4 regions of the Streptomyces gamaensis genome follow, and region 4 is predicted to be linked to each of the others. Evidence: riboswitches for the same ligand, from Rfam matches in the RefSeq annotation. Region 4 holds a riboswitch; each other region holds the start of a gene.
What was found. Region 4 has a riboswitch for cobalamin ahead of ACFP1Z_RS00935 (ribonucleoside-diphosphate reductase subunit alpha). Riboswitches for the same ligand answer to the same signal wherever they lie in the genome.
Positions count from the first base shown of each region.

Region 1: another riboswitch for cobalamin. It lies ahead of nicT (Nickel transporter NicT); the one in region 4 lies ahead of ACFP1Z_RS00935 (ribonucleoside-diphosphate reductase subunit alpha).
Region 2: another riboswitch for cobalamin. It lies ahead of cobN (cobaltochelatase subunit CobN); the one in region 4 lies ahead of ACFP1Z_RS00935 (ribonucleoside-diphosphate reductase subunit alpha).
Region 3: another riboswitch for cobalamin. It lies ahead of metE (5-methyltetrahydropteroyltriglutamate--homocysteine S-methyltransferase); the one in region 4 lies ahead of ACFP1Z_RS00935 (ribonucleoside-diphosphate reductase subunit alpha).

Region 1 covers NZ_JBHSPB010000008.1:65,643-70,172, forward strand. Annotated here, with positions in the region: gene ACFP1Z_RS14960 (APC family permease) at 1-1,290, opposite strand, end outside; cobalamin riboswitch at 1,463-1,678, shown strand; gene nicT (Nickel transporter NicT) at 1,710-2,852, shown strand; gene ACFP1Z_RS14970 (sensor histidine kinase) at 2,900-4,024, opposite strand; gene ACFP1Z_RS14975 (response regulator transcription factor) at 4,017-4,530, opposite strand, start outside.
Region 2 covers NZ_JBHSPB010000008.1:55,766-60,295, reverse strand. Annotated here, with positions in the region: gene cobN (cobaltochelatase subunit CobN) at 1-3,116, opposite strand, end outside; adenosylcobalamin (AdoCbl) riboswitch at 3,233-3,315, opposite strand; gene ACFP1Z_RS14930 (cobalamin biosynthesis protein CobG) at 3,682-4,530, shown strand, end outside.
Region 3 covers NZ_JBHSPB010000016.1:17,184-21,713, forward strand. Annotated here, with positions in the region: gene ACFP1Z_RS23775 (ABC transporter permease/substrate binding protein) at 1-663, shown strand, start outside; gene metE (5-methyltetrahydropteroyltriglutamate--homocysteine S-methyltransferase) at 733-3,051, opposite strand; cobalamin riboswitch at 3,094-3,315, opposite strand; gene ACFP1Z_RS23785 (helical backbone metal receptor) at 3,352-4,092, shown strand; gene ACFP1Z_RS23790 (TDT family transporter) at 4,019-4,530, opposite strand, start outside.
Region 4 covers NZ_JBHSPB010000001.1:217,012-221,541, forward strand. Annotated here, with positions in the region: gene ACFP1Z_RS00915 (GntR family transcriptional regulator) at 1-228, shown strand, start outside; gene ACFP1Z_RS00920 (DUF3311 domain-containing protein) at 385-666, shown strand; gene mctP (monocarboxylate uptake permease MctP) at 702-2,291, shown strand; gene ACFP1Z_RS00930 (PhzF family phenazine biosynthesis protein) at 2,392-3,057, opposite strand; cobalamin riboswitch at 3,207-3,331, shown strand; gene ACFP1Z_RS00935 (ribonucleoside-diphosphate reductase subunit alpha) at 3,507-4,530, shown strand, end outside.

The sequences.
Region 1 (4,530 bases), on a different contig from region 4:
CCAGCCGACGAGCGCCACCAGAGAGGGGAGCGGATACAGCCACATCCGGTACGGACGGCGCAGCCCCGGCTGCCGGCGGCGCAGCACGCTCAGGGCCAGGATCTGCGCGAGCGCCTGCACGAGCACCATCACCGTCGTCAGCAGCTGGATGATGGTCTGCAGGTCCGTGTGCCGGCCGAGCAGGAAGCCCGCCCCGCCGACCGCGCCCATGACCACCAGGGCGAGCACCGGGAAGCGGTGCCGCCGGTGCAGCCTGCCGAAGGGGCGGAAGAACACGCCCTCGCGCGCCGCGTCGTACGGCACCCGGGAACCGCCCAGCAGCCCCGTGAAGAGGGAGGCGACGGCGGTGACGAGGATCAGTACGGTGACGGCGTTCGCCGCGCCCCTGCCCCAGGTCCTCTCCAGGACGGCGGAGGCCACCGAGGAGGAGGCGGCCGAGTCGGGGTCGAGCATGTCCTGCCAGTCGACGACGCCCAACGTGCCGATCTGCAGCAGGAGATAGATCACCATGATGCCGAGGATCGAATAGACGATGGAGCGGGGCAGGGTGCGGCCCGGGTTCTTGATCTCGGCGCCCAGATAGGCGGAGGTCCAGTAGCCGCCGTAGTCGTAGATGCCGATCGTCAGGCCCGCGGCGAAGCCGATCCAGAAATGATTGGAGGTCAGCTCGAAGGCGTGCGCGGGGTAGGTGAAGGCCCGTCCGGGGCTGAAGTGGGTGTAGGCGGCGACGATGACGAGCACCACCGAGGCGAGCATCACGCACCACAGCACGACGTTGAGGCGCGCCATGTGCTCCACCCGCCCCCACAGCAGGGCGACCACGAGCACCGTCAGCACCAGGCCCGTCAGATCGCCCTGGAGCGGCGTCATTCCCGGCCACAGATAGCCCAGATACTGCACGAAGCCGATGACACCCGTGGACATCGCCAGCGGGATGTTGAGCATGGCCGTCCACACGAACAGGAACGGCATCAGCTTGCCGGTGCGGTACTGGAACGCCTGCCGCAGATACACGTAACTGCCGCCCGCCCCGGGCAGCGAGGCGCCCAGCTCCGCCCACACCAGCCCGTCGGCCAGGGCCAGCACCGCGCCCGCGACGAACCCGAGGACGGCCTGCGGGCCGGCGAACGCCGCGACCATCAGCGGAATGGTGACGAAGGGTCCTATCCCGCACATCTGGCTCATGTTCAGGGCGGTGGCCTGGAACAGCCCGATGCTGCGGACGAACCCGGCGCGCTGCCCGCCGGGCGGCGCGCCCTGGTCCGAAGGACCGTGTGCCGACTCTGCCATGGCGGTCCGCCCTTCCCTGGAAGCCGGTGGAGGTGTGCTGCACTGGTAGCACCGCCCGGCCCGGGGCGTCCATCTCCCGGACACAGCCGAACGGATCGGCCGCCGCGCTCCGCCCGGACGGCCCACCGCGCAACCGGTGTGCGGAGCGGGCCCGTCCGTGGCCGGAATACGGCTAGGGTGGCCGGGCCGTGGTGTTCGGGAAGACCGGTGCGGACCGTCGTGGTCCCAGTCCGGAGCGGCCCTCGCCACTGTGATCGGGGAGTTACCGTCCCAGTCCGTACGCCGCGCGCGGTGTACGGGGCCACTGGCAGCAGCCGGCTGCCGGGAAGGCGGGGCGGGCGCGGACGTACCCGTCAGCCAGGAGACCGGCCACGGCATCTCACGAGAAGATCCACGAGGTGCTGGAGCGTGATCCGCAGATGACCCTGCCCACCGATGTCCACGGCAGCGCCGGGAGCCCGGGCGTGCCCGCCTCCCCCGGGGCGCCGCCCGCCTTCCGCTGGCGACGGGAGGACACCCTGCGCACCGCCGGCCTGCTGGCCGTCGTCGCCGCCCTGCACGCCGTCGCCTTCGGCGTGCTCCTGCTGCTCGTCGTCCCCGCCCACTACACCGTCGGCTCCAAGGTCTACGGCGTCGGCCTCGGCGTCACCGCCTACACCCTGGGCATGCGGCACGCCTTCGACGCCGACCACATAGCCGCCATCGACAACACCACCCGCAAGCTCATGTCCGACGGCGAACGGCCCGTCTCCGTGGGCTTCTGGTTCGCCCTCGGCCACTCCAGCGTCGTCGTCGCCATGGCCGCTCTCGTCGCCGGAGGCACGCACCTGGCCGGCACCCTCATGAACGAGGACTCCACCACCCACCAGACCCTCGGCCTGGTCGGCACCACCGTCTCCGGCGGCTTTCTCTACCTCATCGCCGCCCTCAACCTCCTCGCCCTCGCCGGTATCCTGCGCATCTTCCGTGCCATGCGCTCCGGTCACTACGACGAGGCCGAGCTGGAGCGGCACCTGGACGCGCGCGGCTTCATGAACCGCCTCCTGGGCCGCCTCACCCGCTCCGTCTCGCGCCCCGGCCAGATGTACCCGCTGGGCTTCCTCTTCGGCCTGGGCTTCGACACCGCCACCGAGGTCACGCTCATGGTCATGGCCGGCAGCGGCGCCGCCGCCGGGCTGCCCTGGTACGCGGTCCTGTGCCTGCCGCTGCTGTTCGCCGCCGGCATGAGCCTGTTCGACACGCTCGACGGCACGTTCATGAACTTCGCCTACCAGTGGGCGTTCTCCCACCCCGTCCGCAAGGTCTACTACAACCTCACCATCACCGGGCTGTCGATCGCGGTCGCCTTCCTCATCGGCACGATCGAGCTCGTCGGCGTCGTCCACGACAAGTTCGACCTGACCGACGCGGTCACCGGCTGGATCGCCGGACTGGACCTGGACAACGTCGGCTTCGTCATCGTGGGGCTGTTCGTGGTGGTGTGGGCGATCGCCCTGTCGTACTGGCGGTTCGCGAAGGTCGAGGCCCGGTGGGAGGCGCGCAGGGCCCCGGCCGACGGCTGACGGTCCCCGGCACCCCGGCGGCCCCGCCGCGCGCGGGGCCGCCGGGGTCACGAGCCGGGGAGCGGCAGCGTCACCTCGAACCGGCAGCCCCCCGCGACGTTGCGCACGCTCGCCCGCCCCGCGTGCGCCTCCACGATGCCGCGGACGATCGCCAGGCCCAGCCCCGCGCCCGCCGGCGGCGTCCGCGCGGCGGCGCCGCGCCAGCCGGTGTCGAAGACGCGCGGCAGCTCGTCCTCGGGGATGCCGCCGCACTCGTCCGTCACGGACACCACCACCGTGTCCGCCTCGCGCCGCGCCGCCACCGCGACCGTCCCGTCGGGCGGTGTCCGGCGGATCGCGTTGACCAGGAGGTTGCCGAGGACGCGTGTCATCTCCTTGGCGTCGACCTCGACGGGCAGGGTGTCGTCGCCCTCCCGGGGCGGCCGCCCCACCAGGCGGACGCCCTGCTCGCGGGCCAGCGGGCCCGCCCCGGCGAGCGCGTCGCTCAGCAGGTCGTGCACCGGTACGCGGTCCACGCGCAGCGGCAGCGACCCCGCGTGGATGCGGGAGAGCGCGAAGAGGTCGCCGACCATGGCGTCGATGCGCTCGACCTCGGCGCGGATCTGCCGGTGGTAGCGGTGCGGATCCTCCGCCACCCCGTCCTCCAGTGCCTCGGACATCGCGCGCAGCCCCGCGAGCGGGGTGCGCAGGTCGTGCGAGATCCAGGCGACGAGCTCGCGCCGGGAGGACTCCAGGGCCTGCTCCCGCTCGCGGGCGCGGGCCAGTTTCGCGTCGGCGGCCGCCAGTTCGCGGGAGAGCGCCGCCAGTTCGGCGGTCGACCCGCCGGCCGGGGCGGCGAAGGTCCCGGCGTCGCCGAACGAACGGGCCGCGCGCGCCAGCGCGTCGCTGCGGGCGACCACCCACCGGCCCAGCAGCAGCGCCGTGGCCAGGGAGACCACGGCCGCCATCGCGCACACCGCCGTGACCACCGTCAGGTCGTGCGCGGAGAGGAACATCGCCCACGCGACGGCCAGGGTCCCCGCGAGCATCGCCGTCACGGGGACGGCCGCGACCACGGCCAGGGACACGGCGAGGGAGCGGTGCCGCAGCGCGCGCAGGGCGGCGGCGCCCAGCCCTCCGGCGGCGGCCGCGCCGAGGAACGCGAACAGGGCGATGAGCAGGAGGTCACGCACCGCCGTCGCCGCCCCGCTCCTGGACACCGGCCGGCCCGAAGCGGTAGCCCACGCCCCACACGGTGCGGATCAGCCGGGGCCGGGCCGGATCGTCCTCCACCTTCGCGCGCAGCCGCCGTACGTGCACCGTCACCGTCGAGACGTCGCCGAACTCCCAGCCCCACACCTCGCGCATCAGCTCCTCGCGGCCGCACGCCTTCCCGGGATGCCGCAGCAGATAGGCCAGCAGGTCGAACTCCCGCTGGGTCAGGCGGAGTTCGACGCCGTCGCGGGTGGCCGAGCGCGCGGCCGGGTCCAGGACGAGCCCGGCGGCGCGCAGCGGGGCGGCGGCGGCCGGGCCGGCCGGGCGCCCGCGGGCACGGCGCAGCACCGACTCGACGCGCAGGACGAGCTCCCGGGGGCTGAACGGCTTGGTGACGTAGTCGTCGGCGCCGACCTCCAGCCCGAGGATGCGGTCCTCCTCCTCGCCCCGGGCCGTGAGCATGATCACCGGTACCGGGCCGTCC
Region 2 (4,530 bases), on a different contig from region 4:
CGCTTGTACGCGCTCTCCATCTCGGTACGGGCCGGGCGTCCTTCGAGGCCGCGGCCGTAGGCGTAGCCGCCCCAGACGGTGTAGACCTCGGCGAGGTCGGCGTCGGTGCGCCAGTCGCGGCTGTCGATGAGCTGCAGCAGTCCGGCGCCGTAGGTGCCGGGGCGGGAGCCGAAGATGCGGGTGGTGGCGCGGCGTTCGTCGCCGTGCTCGGCGAGGTCGGCGCGCGCGTGGGCCCGTACGTGGTTGTCGGCGTCGTCCTCGTCGAGGCCGGCCACGAGCCGGACGGCGTCGTCGAGCAGGCCGATCACGTGCGGGAAGGCGTCGCGGAAGAAGCCGCTGATGCGCAGGGTGACATCGACGCGCGGGCGGCCCAGCTCGGCGAGGGGGACGGACTCCAGGCCGGTGACGCGGCGTGAGGCGTCGTCCCAGACGGGGCGGACGCCCAGCAGGGCGAGGGCCTCGGCGACGTCGTCGCCGGCGGTGCGCATCGCGCTCGTCCCCCACAGGGACAGCCCCACCGAGGTGGGCCACGTGCCCCGGTCGGCGCGGTAGCGGGCCAGCAGGGAGTCGGCGAGGGCCTGTCCGGTCTCCCAGGCGAGGCGGCTGGGGACGGCCTTGGGGTCGACGGAGTAGAAGTTGCGGCCGGTCGGCAGGACGTTGACCAGTCCGCGCAGCGGGGATCCGGAGGGGCCGGCGGGGACGAAGCGGCCCGCCAACGCCCTGACGGCGTTGTCGAGTTCGGCTGTGGTCCCGGCCAGGCGGGGTACGACCTCGCGGGCCGCGAAGTCGAGGACGGCCGCGACGGGGTCGGCGTTCACGGGATCGGTGCCCGGCACCGGGGGTTGTGCCTGCCCCGCAGGGCGGCTGCCCACAACAGCGGCGACCGCCGCCGGGTCCCAGTCCGCTTCCTCCATCGCCTCCACGAGGGCGCGCGCCTGCGCCTCCGCCTCGTCCGCCGTCGTGCGGGTCGCCGCCGACTCGTCCAGGCCGAGAGCCTCGCGCAGGCCCGGCAGGGCGGCCGTGCCGCCCCAGATCTGGCGGGCGCGCAGGATCGACAGGACCAGGTTCACGCGTTCCGCGCCGGCCGGGGCGGAGCCCAGGACGTGCAGTCCGTCGCGGATCTGGGCGTCCTTGACCTCACACAGCCAGCCGTCGACGTGCAGGAGGAAGTCGTCGAAGCCGTCGTCGTCGGGGCGGTCCTCCAGGCCCAGGTCGTGGTCGAGCCGGGCGGCCTGGATCAGGGTCCAGATCTGGGCGCGGATCGCGGGAAGTTTGGCGGGGTCCATGGCGGAGATGGACGCGTACTCGTCGAGGAGCTGCTCCAGGCGCGCGATGTCGCCGTAGGAGTCGGCGCGGGCCATGGGCGGCACGAGGTGGTCGACGAGGGTGGCGTGCGCGCGCCGCTTGGCCTGGGTGCCCTCGCCGGGGTCGTTGACGAGGAACGGGTAGACCAGCGGCAGGTCGCCGAGGGCGGCGTCGGGGCCGCAGGCGGCGGAGAGCCCGGCGTTCTTGCCGGGCAGCCATTCGAGGTTGCCGTGCTTGCCGAGGTGCACCATGGCGTCGGCGCCGAAGCCGCCGTCCTCACGGGCGGTGGCGATCCACCGGTAGGCGGCCAGATAGTGGTGCGAGGGCGGCAGGTCGGGGTCGTGGTAGATGGCGATGGGGTTCTCGCCGAAGCCGCGCGGCGGCTGGATGAGGATCAGCAGGTTGCCACGGCGCAGCGCGGCGAGGACGATCTCGCCCTCGGGGTCGCGGCTGCGGTCGAGGAACATCTCGCCGGGGGCGGGCCCCCAGTGCTCCTCGACGGCCTCGCGCAGCTCCTGGGGCAACTGCCCGTACCAGCGGCGGTAGTCGGCGGCGGGGATGCGCACGGGGTTGCGGGCGAGCTGTTCCTCGGTGAGCCACTCCTGGTCGTGGCCGCCGGCCTCGATCAGGGCGCGGATCAGCTCGTCGCCGTCGCCGGACGCGAGGCCGGGTACGGGCTCCTCGGTCTCGTCGCCGAAGTCGTAGCCCTCGTCCCGGAGCCGGCGCAGCAGGGCGACGGCGCTGGCGGGGGTGTCGAGGCCGACGGCGTTGCCGATGCGGGAGTGCTTGGTGGGGTAGGCGGACAGCACGAGCGCGAGCCGCTTGTCGGCGGGGGCGATGTGCCGCAGCCGGGCGTGGCGGACGGCGATGCCGGCGACGCGGGCGGCGCGCTCGGGGTCGGCGACGTAGGCCGGCAGGCCGTCCTCGTCGACCTCCTTGAAGGAGAACGGGACGGTGATGATGCGGCCGTCGAACTCGGGCACGGCGACCTGGGTCGCGGCGTCCAGCGGGGAGAGTCCCTCGTCGTTCTCCTCCCAGGCGCTGCGCGGCCCGGTCAGGCACAGGGCCTGCAGGACGGGCACGTCGAGGGCGGCGAGGGCACCCGCGTCCCAGGACTCGTCGTCGCCGCCGGCGGATGCCTGCGCGGGCTTGGTGCCGCCGGCGGCGAGCACGGTGGTGACGATGGCGTCGGCGGCGCGCAGTTCCTCGACGAGCGCGGGTTCGGGGGCGCGCAGGGAGGCGACGTACAGCGGCAGGGCGCGGCCGCCGGCCTGCTCGATCGCCGTGCACAGGGCGTCGACGAAGGCGGTGTTGCCGCTCATGTGGTGCGCGCGGTAGTAGAGCACGGCCACGAGCGGGCCGGTGGCGCCGGGCGCGGGGGTGCGCTCCAGTGCGCCCCAGGCGGGGGCGGCGGCGGGCGGCTCGAAGCCGTGGCCGGTGAGCAGCACGGTGTCGGAGAGGAAGCGGGCGAGCTGTTCGAGGTTGGCGGGCCCGCCGTGGGCGAGGTAGGCGTGGGCCTCGGCGGCGATGCCGATGGGCACGGTGGAGTGCTCCATCAGCTGGGCGTCGGGAGCCTGTTCGCCGGTGAGGACGACCACCGGGCGGTCGCCGGCGAGCAGTTGGTCGAGCCCCTCCTGCCAGGCGCGGACGCCGCCGAGGAGCCGGACGACGACGAGGTCGGTGCCCTCCAGCAGCCCGGGCAGGGCGTCGAGGCCGAGCCGGGCGGGGTTGGCGAGCCGGTACGGGACCGGTCCGCCGGCCGCGCGGGCGCTGAGCAGGTCGGTGTCGGAGGTCGACAGGAGAAGGATCACGCGGCGCTCCCCAGGGCATCGAGGGTCGCCCGGGGTGCGCGGGAGGCGGATGTGCGCGTGCGCATGCTGCGGCAGGCCTTCCTCGGGGTCCGCGCCCCGGGCGGTTGGAGGACGGCGGGAGTTCCTGACTCACGCGGCAGAAGCTGCTGCCGCGCTCACAGTGGCGGGACCGTGCCGGATTCGCACCGGACTTCCTCCCCTGGCGCCGTCGCTGGCGTCTGGCGGGCCGTCGGCTCCGCCGGGGCCATAGTAGCGACCGGCGCCGCGTTGACCAGCGGGGGCCGCTGCGGAACTCGCGTGCGCGGACAGCGCACGATGCTGCGGGGAGCGCCCCCGGTCTTGCATCCCGCGCCATGGCGCGGGGCGCCTTCCGGCGGAAGCCGGGCCACGACGCTGGCGCACGGCTGCGGGCCGCGTCGGTGCCTCGCGCGCGCCGGGCACTGCAGCCCGCAGCCCGTCGGATGCCTGCGGCTCCGGTCCCGCAGCCCGGGGACCGCCGCCGGCGGACCGTGTGCTTCCGCAACCGGCCCGCCCCCGGCGTACGGGCGTGGGTATGCTCGCCGCCATGCCCGTCACCAGCCCTTCCCCCTCGGACCGCGAGAATCCGGTCGGCCGTGACCGCGGTGACGCCTGTCCCGGCGCGCTGCGGCTGCACGGCGCGGACGACGGCGCGCTCGCCCGGATCCGGCTGCCCGGCGGACTCCTGACAGCCCGTCAGGCGGAGTCACTGGCCGGTCTCGCGCACGAACTGGGCGACGGGAACCTCGACCTCACCTCGCGCGGCAACGTCCAGCTGCGCGGCCTGGCCCCGGACTGCGGCGCGGAGTTGGGCGCGCGGCTGCGTGCGGCGGGGCTGCTGCCCTCGGACCGGCACGACCGGGTGCGCAACGTGGCGGCCTCCCCCCTGTGCGGGCTGGACGACCGCCGGCCGACGGCGGACGTACAGGCGTGGACCCGGGAACTGGACCGGCTGCTGTGCGGAGCGGACCCCGAACCACCCACCCGTACGGCCGACTTGTCCGGTCTGCCGGATCTCTCGCAGCTGTCCGGCCGTTTCCTGTTCGGCCTGGACGACGGCCGGGGCGACATCACAGCCCTCGCCCCCGATGTGACATTGATCGCAGAAGCGAACGGCAGTGCACTGCTCTGCTACGCGGCCACCGGCCCGTGCCTGCGCCTGGCCGCCGCCGACGCCCCGCGCGCCGCCGCGCTCGCGGCCCGGCACTTCCTGGACGGGCTGCGCGCGCGGGGGCTCACCGCCTGGCGCGTCGGCGACCTGCCGCCGCAGGACCGGCCGGACACCGGCCTGTTGCGGCGGCGCCTCGCCGCGGCCGGCATCACGGCCGCGCCCGGCGGACTTCTCCCGCCGCCCGCCGCTCCCCCGGAGCCCGGATGCGTCCACGGCCCGGGCGGA
Region 3 (4,530 bases), on a different contig from region 4:
GCGCTCGCCCAGGGGCAGATGGACGTGCAGTTCGACTCCTGGCTGCCCACGACCCACAAGCAGTACCTGGACCGCTACGGCGACCGGCTCTCCGACCTGGGCACCTGGTACGGGCCCACCTCCCTTGAGCTGACCGTGCCCTCCTACGTGAAGGACGTCGACTCCCTGGAGGACCTCAAGGGCAAGAGCGCGATGTTCGGCGGCAAGATCGTCGGCATCGAGTCCAGCGCCGGGATGATGGGCACCCTCAACGACAAGGTGATGGGCGAGTACGGGCTGGACGGCGAGTACAAGGTCGTCTCCTCCTCCACCTCGACGATGCTCGCCGAGCTGGACCGCGCCATCAAGAAGAAGGAGCCGATCGTCACGACGCTGTGGTCCCCGCACTGGGCCTACGGCAAGTACGACCTGAAGAAGCTCAAGGACCCCAAGGGCGCCTGGGGCCAGGGCGAGCAGATCCACGCCATCGGCAAGAAGGACTTCGCCGAGGAGTTCCCGCGCGTCGCCGGCTGGATCAAGGACTTCCACATGTCCGCCGAGGACCTCGCCTCGCTGGAGGTCGCCATCCAGGACGGCGGCAAGGGCAAGGAGAAGCAGTCCGCCGCGCACTGGCTGGACGCGCACCCGGGCCTGATCGACAAGATCGCGCCGGTGAAGTCGTAACCCCCGCACCGGGGTCGGGCCCCGCCCGGAGACCTTCTGACGAGGTCGCCGGGCGGGGCCCTTCGCGTTTTACGGCAGCTCCGCCCGTACCCGCTTCGCCGCCGCGACCAGGTTCTCCAGGGCCGGGCCGGACTCCTCGGGGGCGCGGGTCTTCAGCCCGCAGTCCGGGTTGACCCACAGCCGCTCCGCCGGAACCGCGCGCAGCGCGTGCCGCAGCAGCTGCGCGATCTCCTCCACGGGCGGCACGCGCGGCGAGTGGATGTCGTACACCCCCGGCCCCGCCTCGCGCGGATAGCCGGCCGCGGCCAGCTCGTCGGCGACGGCCATGTGCGAGCGGGCCGCCTCCAGGCTGATGACGTCCGCGTCGAGCGCGTCGATCGCGGAGATGATCTCGCCGAACTCGGCGTAGCACATGTGCGTGTGGATCTGGGTGTCCGCCCGCACCCCGCCCGTCGCCAGCCGGAACGCCTCGGTGGCCCACCGGAGATATCCGGCACGGGCCGGGGCGCGCAGCGGCAGCAGTTCCCGCAGCGCCGGCTCGTCGACCTGGATCACGGCGGTGCCCCCGGCCTCCAGGTCGGCGACCTCGTCGCGCAGCGCGAGCGCCACCTGGCGGGCGGTCTCGGCGAGCGGCTGGTCGTCGCGGACGAAGGACCACGCGAGCATCGTGACCGGTCCGGTGAGCATGCCCTTGACGGGCCGGGCGGTCAGCGACTGGGCGTAGCCGGTCCACTCGGTGGTCATCGGCGCGGGCCGGGAGACGTCGCCGGCGAGGATCGGCGGCCGGACGTAGCGGGTGCCGTAGGACTGCACCCAGCCGTGCCGGGTGGCGAGGTAGCCGTTCAGCTGCTCGGCGAAGTACTGGACCATGTCGTTGCGCTCGGGCTCGCCGTGCACCAGCACGTCCAGTCCGGCCTTCTCCTGGAAGGAGACCACCTCGCGGATCTCGGCGGCGATCCGCTCCCGGTAGCCGTCCTCGCCGAGGGTGCCCGCGCGCAACGCGGCCCGGGCGCGCCGCAGTTCGGGGGTCTGCGGGAAGGAGCCGATGGTGGTCGTCGGCAGCGGCGGCAGGCCGAGCCGCGCCCGCTGGGCCACGGCCCGCTCCGGGTAGGGCTGCGGGCGGCGGGTGTCCGCCCCGGTGACGGCGGCGCAGCGCGCGCGGACGGCCGCGTCGCGGGTGAGGGCCGAGCCCGCCCGGGAGAGCCGGGCGGCGCGGGCCGCCGCGAGCTGCGGGGCGACCGCTTCGCGGCCCTCGCTGAGGGCCGTGGCGAGGGTGACGACCTCGGCGGTCTTCTGCCGGGCGAAGGCCAGCCAGCGGGCGATCTGCGGGTCCAGTTCGCGCTCGGCGGCGACGTCGAGGGGGACGTGCAGCAGCGAGCAGGAGGGCGCGACGTCGAGTTCGCCCGCGAGGGGCAGCAGCTGGGCCAGCGTCGACAGGGCGCCCTCCAGGTCGGCGGCCCACACGTTGCGGCCGTCGACGACGCCCGCGACCAGCCGCTTGCCGGGCAGCCCGCCGAGCCGGGCCAGGGCGCCGAGGTTACCGGCGGCCGGACCGGTGAAGTCCACCGCCAGTCCCTCGACGGCGGACCCGGCGAGCACCGGCAGGGCCTCGCCGAGCTCGTCGAAGTAGGAGGCGACCAGCAGCCTGGGCCGGTCCTCGACGGCGCACAGGTCCCGGTAGGCGCGGGCGACGGCGTTCAGCACGGCGGGCGGCTGGTCCTGGACGAGGGCGGGCTCGTCGAGCTGCACCCACGCAGCGCCCGCGGCCCGCAGGTCCGCGAGCAGCGACGCGTACACCGGCAGCAGCCGGTCCAGCAGCGTCAGCGGCTCGAAGCCGGCGGCCACCCCCGGGGCGGGCTTGGCCAGCAGCAGGAAACTGACCGGGCCGAGCAGGACGGGCCGGGCGGAGTATCCGGCCTCGCGGGCCTCGGTGAACTCGCCGACCTGCTTGCGGGAGTCGGGCGTGAAGACCGTGTCCGGGCCCAACTCGGGAACCAGATAGTGGTAGTTGGTGTCGAACCACTTCGTCATCTCCAGCGGCGGCACGTCCTTGGTGCCGCGCGCCATGGCGAAGTAGACGTCCAGATCGGTGTGCGTGTCCGTCCGTGCCGCCGCCCGGTGCCGGGCCGGGATCGCGCCGACGGCCCAGGTGGCGTCCAGGACGTGGTCGTAGAGCGAGAAGTCCCCGGTGGGGATCTCCGCGATGCCGCGGGCCCGCAGCTCCTCACGGGCGGCGGCACGCAACCGGGCCGCCTCGGCCAGCAGTTGATCCTGGGTGATCCGGCCCTTCCAGTAGCTCTCGACGGCCTTCTTCAGCTCCCGGTCGGGGCCCTGCCGGGGGTAGCCGTGCAGCGTCGGGCGGACACGCGCAGTACGCGTTGCGTTCACGGAACTCTCCTTCGCGAGTTCGTGCGGAACCGCACCCCGCTTTCCAGTGTGCGGGCAGTGGCAGGTCTTCGGACTCGCGGGCGCACCCGGCCGAAGGGCCGGGCACCTACTGGCCGTCGCTTCCCGGACGCCACGGGCGTCCAGTGCGTATGACGGCGGTCGTTCCCGCTCACCGCTGCGGGGCAGTTCCGGACTCGCACCGGATTCCCTCTTACGACGCTCCCGCCTGGCGGACGGGGCGAACCAGCTGCACCGCGCAGTCTAGCCACAGGAGTTGCGCGCGCGGCATACTCTGTGATCATGGCCATGCGCACCGCTGTCCGCCGGGTCGTCTCGCTCGTGCCCTCGCTCACCGAGGCGGTGGCCGCGAGCGCCCCCGGACTGCTGGTGGGCGTCACCGACTGGTGCACGCGTCCGCCGGGCCTCGACGCGGTCCGGATCGGCGGCACCAAGAACCCCGACACCGCCCGGATCGCCGCCCTCGCCCCCGACCTCGTCGTCGCCAACGAGGAGGAGAACCGGCCCGCCGACCTGGCCGCGCTGCGGGCCGCCGGGCTGCGGGTGCTCGTCACCGAAGTCCGCTCCCTGGAGCAGGCGTTCACCGAGCTGGAGCGGGTCCTGGTGGCCGGCTGCGGACTGGAGCGGCCCGGCTGGCTGGCCGAGGCGCGCGAGGCGTGGCGGGACGTACGGGCCGGGGAGCCGTCCGTACGGGCCGTGGTGCCCGTGTGGCGCCGGCCCTGGATGGTGCTCGGCCGGGACACCTTCGCCGGCGACCTGCTGGCCCGGCTGGGCGTGGCCAACGCCTGGGCCGGGCACGCCGAACGCTATCCCCGCATCGGCATCGACGAGCTCAACGCGTGCGGAGCGGGGCTCGTCGTCCTGCCCGACGAGCCCTACCGCTTCACCGCCGACGACGGCCCCGAGGCCTTCCCCGGACTGCCCTGCGCGCTCGTCAGCGGACGTCATCTCACCTGGTACGGGCCGTCGTTGACGCGGGCACCGCGGGTGCTGGGCGCGGCGCTGCGAGCAGCCTGCCGCTGACCAGACCGAGCAGCGTACGGGTCGCGGCCGTCGCCCACGCGGCGACGAGCACGAGGTACAGGGCCACCGCGAGCCAGGTGAACGCGGTGAGACCGGTGTGCCGGGCGAGGCCGGCGGCGCCGGTGACGCACGTACCGATGGGGAAGGTGAACCCCCACCACGTCATCGCGAAGCCCATGCCCTGCCGCAGCGCCCGCACCACCATCGCCGTCGCCAGCGCCAGCCACAGCAGCGCGAAACCGGTCACCGGGGTGCCGTACAGGACGGCGAAGGGGGCCGCGGCCTGCGCGTACGGGCCGGCGAGCGCACCGGGGGCGGCGTCGGCGAGGTTGTTCACGGCCGTCGTGGACTGGCCCAGCGGGCCCAGCACCAGGAACAGCGTCGGCGTCAGCGCGAGCGGCAGCGGACCGTGGTGCACCAGCCGCGCGAAGACCGCCG
Region 4 (4,530 bases):
GCGCTGGCCGAGGTCTACGGGGTGCGGCTGGCCGAGGCCGAGGAGACCATCGAGACCTCACTGGCCACCCCGCGCGAGGCGGGCCTGCTCGGCACCGACACCGGACTGCCGATGCTCCTGCTCTCCCGGCACTCGCTGGACGCCCAGGGCGAGCCGGTCGAGTGGGTCAGATCGGTCTACCGGGGCGACCGCTACAAGTTCGTGGCCCGGCTGCGGCGCCCGGACTGAAAGCCCCCGAAGGGGAACTCCCGCAGCTCACCGGGCGGTTCCCCACGGCGATGTTGCCATACCGATATCCGGACAGGGGATGACGCCCACCGGCGGCCTCCCCTAGTTTTCCTGTGCGTCACTGATGTGATCACCTACGGGGACGGAGTCATCGCCATGGCACAACCACCGCTGCCGGGAAGAGAGTCCGGGGCACGGCCCGCCCGCAGGGCCGTCGTCACCGTGCCGCTGGCCGTCGCGGGCGTATGCCTGGCGCTGCCCTTCGCCGCGATGCTGTGGGTCGGCTCCTACGCGCGGCAGACCCCCGCGCTCCTCGGCATCCCGTTCTTCTACTGGTACCAGATGCTGTGGGTGCTGATCTCCACGCTGCTCACCGTGGCCGCGTACACGATCGTCCGCCGCCACGAGCGCGTCCGCGGGGGCGGTGAGCGGCGGTGACGGCGGTGACGTACGCCGCCGGCGGCGGGCACGGCGTGAACGGCGTGGCCCTCGCCGTCTTCGTCTTCTTCTTCCTCGTCGTCACGGTGATGGGCTTCGTCGCCTCCCGCTGGCGCGCCGCCGAGAACGCCGACAGTCTCGACGAATGGGGCCTGGGCGGGCGGTCGTTCGGCACCTGGGTCACCTGGTTCCTGCTGGGCGGCGACCTGTACACCGCCTACACCTTCGTCGCCGTCCCGGCGGCGGTCTACGCGGGCGGCGCGGCCGGGTTCTTCGCCGTGCCGTACACGATCCTGTGCTATCCGCTGGTCTTCACCTTCCTGCCGCGCCTGTGGTCCGTCGCCCACCGCCACGGCTATGTCACCTCCTCCGACTTCGTGCGCGGCCGCTTCGGCTCGAAGGGCCTCTCGCTGGCCCTCGCGCTCACCGGCATCCTCGCGACGATGCCCTATATCGCGCTCCAACTCGTGGGCATCCAGGCGGTGCTGGACGTGCTCGGGGTGGGCGGCGGCTCCAACTGGTTCATGAAGGACCTGCCGCTGCTCATAGCCTTCGGCGTGCTCGCCGCCTACACCTACTCCTCCGGGCTGCGCGCGCCCGCGCTCATCGCGTTCGTCAAGGACGCCCTGATCTACATCGTCATCGCCGTCGCCATCGTCTACATCCCGCTGCGGCTCGGCGGCTTCGAGCACATCTTCGCCAAATCGGCGGAGGCGTTCGCCGCCACGAACCCCGCGACCGGGGCCCCGCGCGGCTCGCTCGTCCCCGGCGCCGACGCGCAGTGGGCGTACGCGACCCTCGCACTGGGCTCCGCGATGGCACTGTTCCTCTACCCGCACTCGGTCACGGCCGTGCTCTCCAGCAGCAGCCGCAACGTCATCCGCCGCAACACCACGATCCTGCCGCTGTATTCACTCATGCTCGGCCTGCTGGCCATGCTCGGCTTCATGGCCATCGCGGCGGGCGTGAAGGTGAAGAACGGTCAGCTCGCCATTCCGCAGCTGTTCTCGGACATGTTCCCCGACTGGTTCACGGGGGTCGCCTTCGCCGCGATCGGCATCGGCGCGCTCGTGCCCGCCGCCATCATGTCGATCGCCGCCGCCAACCTCTTCACCCGCAACATCTACAAGGACTTCCTGCGGCCCGACGCCTCCCCCGAGCACGAGGCCAAGGTCTCCAAGCTCGCCTCGCTGCTCGTCAAGGTCGGCGCGCTCGTCTTCGTCCTGACGATGGACAAGACCGTCGCCATCAACTTCCAGCTCCTGGGCGGGATCTGGATCCTCCAGACCGTCCCCGCGCTCGTCGGCGGCCTGTTCACCCGCTGGTTCCACCGCTGGGCCCTGCTGGCCGGCTGGGCGGCCGGCATGGTGTACGGGACGTGGCGCGCGTACGACACGCCGTCGGCGACGCAGGACCACTTCGGCAACACGAACCTGATCCCCCTCATCGGGGAGAAGGGGTACATCGGGCTGACCGCGTTCGTGCTCAACGTGGCGGTGGCGGTGGTGCTGACGCTGGTGCTGAAGGCGGTCAAGGCGCCGGACGGGGTGGACGAGACGAAGGCGACGGACTACACGGCGGACGTGGGCGACCCGGGGGTCGCGAGCGGTTCCGGGGGGCACTGACGGGTGTGACGACGGGCGGTCGCCGCCGGCGCCCGCGGGCGCCGGAACCGGCCCGGCCGCGCCCGGCCGCCCCCGTCAACTCCCCTGCGGGCAACGCCCGTCACCGCTCCAGCGCGACCGTGCCGCCCAGCTCCACCCACCCGTCCTCCGCGTACCGCGTCCGCAGCCGTGAGCCCGCCCCCTGACGGATGTCCAGTCCGCGCCGCAGTCCGGCGGTGAGGGTGACGGCCGCGGCACCGGTCGCCTCGTCCTCGGTGACGCCGTCGCCGCGCCTCGGGAAGCCTCTGGCGCGGACCGCGCCCGCCGCCTCGTCCTGCCACGCCCACGCGTAGAGCCAGCCCTCGCCCGGAGGCGGGGCGGGCAGGGCGTCGACCTCGGCCGGGGAGGGGTACTGCCGCATCACGCGGCCCGTCGCCCACCGCGCGCGGCAGCGGATCCACACGTCGCCGTCGGCCGTGAAGCGGACGGGCACCTCCCCCGCCGGCGGCCGCAGGGTGCCGGCCCCGTGGCCGTACCGCCGCAGCAACCACGCCGCACCCACCAGCGGGTGGCCCGCGAAGGGCAGTCGAGTGCTCGGGGTCCGGATGTCAACTTTGCCCCGGTCCGGGTCGTCGATGAACACTGTCTCGCTGAAGCCCAGCCGCGCGGCCAGCCGCTGCCGTGCGTCCGCGTCCGGTACGGCCGCGCCGTCGCGGACGACGCCGAGCGGATTCCCGCCCGTGCCGTCGGGGCCCGTGAACACGCGCAACACCTGTGCTTCGCCCATGGAGTGAGGGAACCACAGGGCCCCGCGCCCGCTCCGCGCGGCCCCGTCCCGGGCCCCCGCAAAGGGCCGCAAGCACACCGCCTGTGGGCGCACCAACACGTTCCCGGCACTAGATGTGGGGGGCGCGTGCGAGGCACGGCACTAGATGTATGCTCTTCCTCGCTGTCGACGCAGGGGAATCCGGTGGAAATCCGGAACTGTCCCGCAACGGTGAATGTGTACTCATTTGCGGTGCACCTGCAGTCCGAGGACCTGCCGGCAGCGCGCCCGTCCCGAGCCCGCCCGGCCCGGCCGGCGGGTGAGGAACACGTCCGGGCCTCGCGGGTTGGGCCGACGGGCGCCTGCGCGCATGCTCACGTACGTCCGTAAGGGACCGTACGGGGCGCATGCGCGTGTGCGACCGCCGCGCACCGCCCGCCCGGCCACTTGCCGAGCGAGGAGAGCCTCCAGTGACCATCGCGCCCGCCGATCCGGCTGCAGGTCCGGTCTCAGCTACCGCGGAAGCGAACGACGGTCCCGGGACCGCGCTGCTGCGCACCCTGACCGAACTCACCGCCGATCTGCCCGCCACCGACCCGGGCAAGGTCGCCGCCGCCGCGCTGCGCGGCCGTCACCCGGGCTCGGACGAGGCCGGGCTGCGGGCCCTGGCCATCGAGGCGGCCGCCGGGCTGATCGCCGAGGAGCCGCAGTACTCGCGGCTCGCCGCGCGGCTGCTCACCCTCGCCATCGCCGAGGAGGCGGCCGGGCAGGGCGCCGTCTCGTTCTCGGCCTCGGTCGCGGTGGGCCACCGCGAGGGCCTGATCGCCGACGGCACGGCCGAGTTCGTCCGTACCCACGCGGCCCGCCTGGACGCGCTCGTGCAGGAGGCGCTCGCCCAGGGCGCGGACGACCGCTTCGGCTACTTCGGGCTGCGCACCCTGCACTCCCGCTATCTGCTGCGGCACCCCCTGACCCGCGACGTGATCGAGACCCCGCAGCACTTCCTGCTGCGCGTGGCCTGCGGTCTGGCCGAGGACCACTCGGAGCGGGCGCTGGAGGACGTGGCGCGGCTGTACGGGCTCACGAGCTCGCTGTCCTACCTGCCGTCCTCCCCCACGCTGTTCAACTCCGGCACGCGCCACCCGCAGATGTCCTCCTGCTATCTGCTGGACTCGCCGCTGGACGAGCTGGACTCGATCTACGACCGCTACCACCAGGTGGCGCGGCTGTCGAAGCACGCGGGCGGCATCGGCCTGTCCTACAGCCGGATCCGCTCCCGGGGTTCGCTGATCCGCGGCACCAACGGGCACTCCAACGGCATCGTGCCGTTCCTGCGCACCCTCGACGCCTCGGTCGCCGCCGTCAACCAGGGCGGCCGCCGCAAGGGCGCGGCCTGCGTGTACCTGGAGACCTGGCACGCGGACATCGAGGAGTTCCTGGAGCTGCGGGACAACACCGGTGAGGAGGCCCGCCGCACCCACAACCTCAACATCG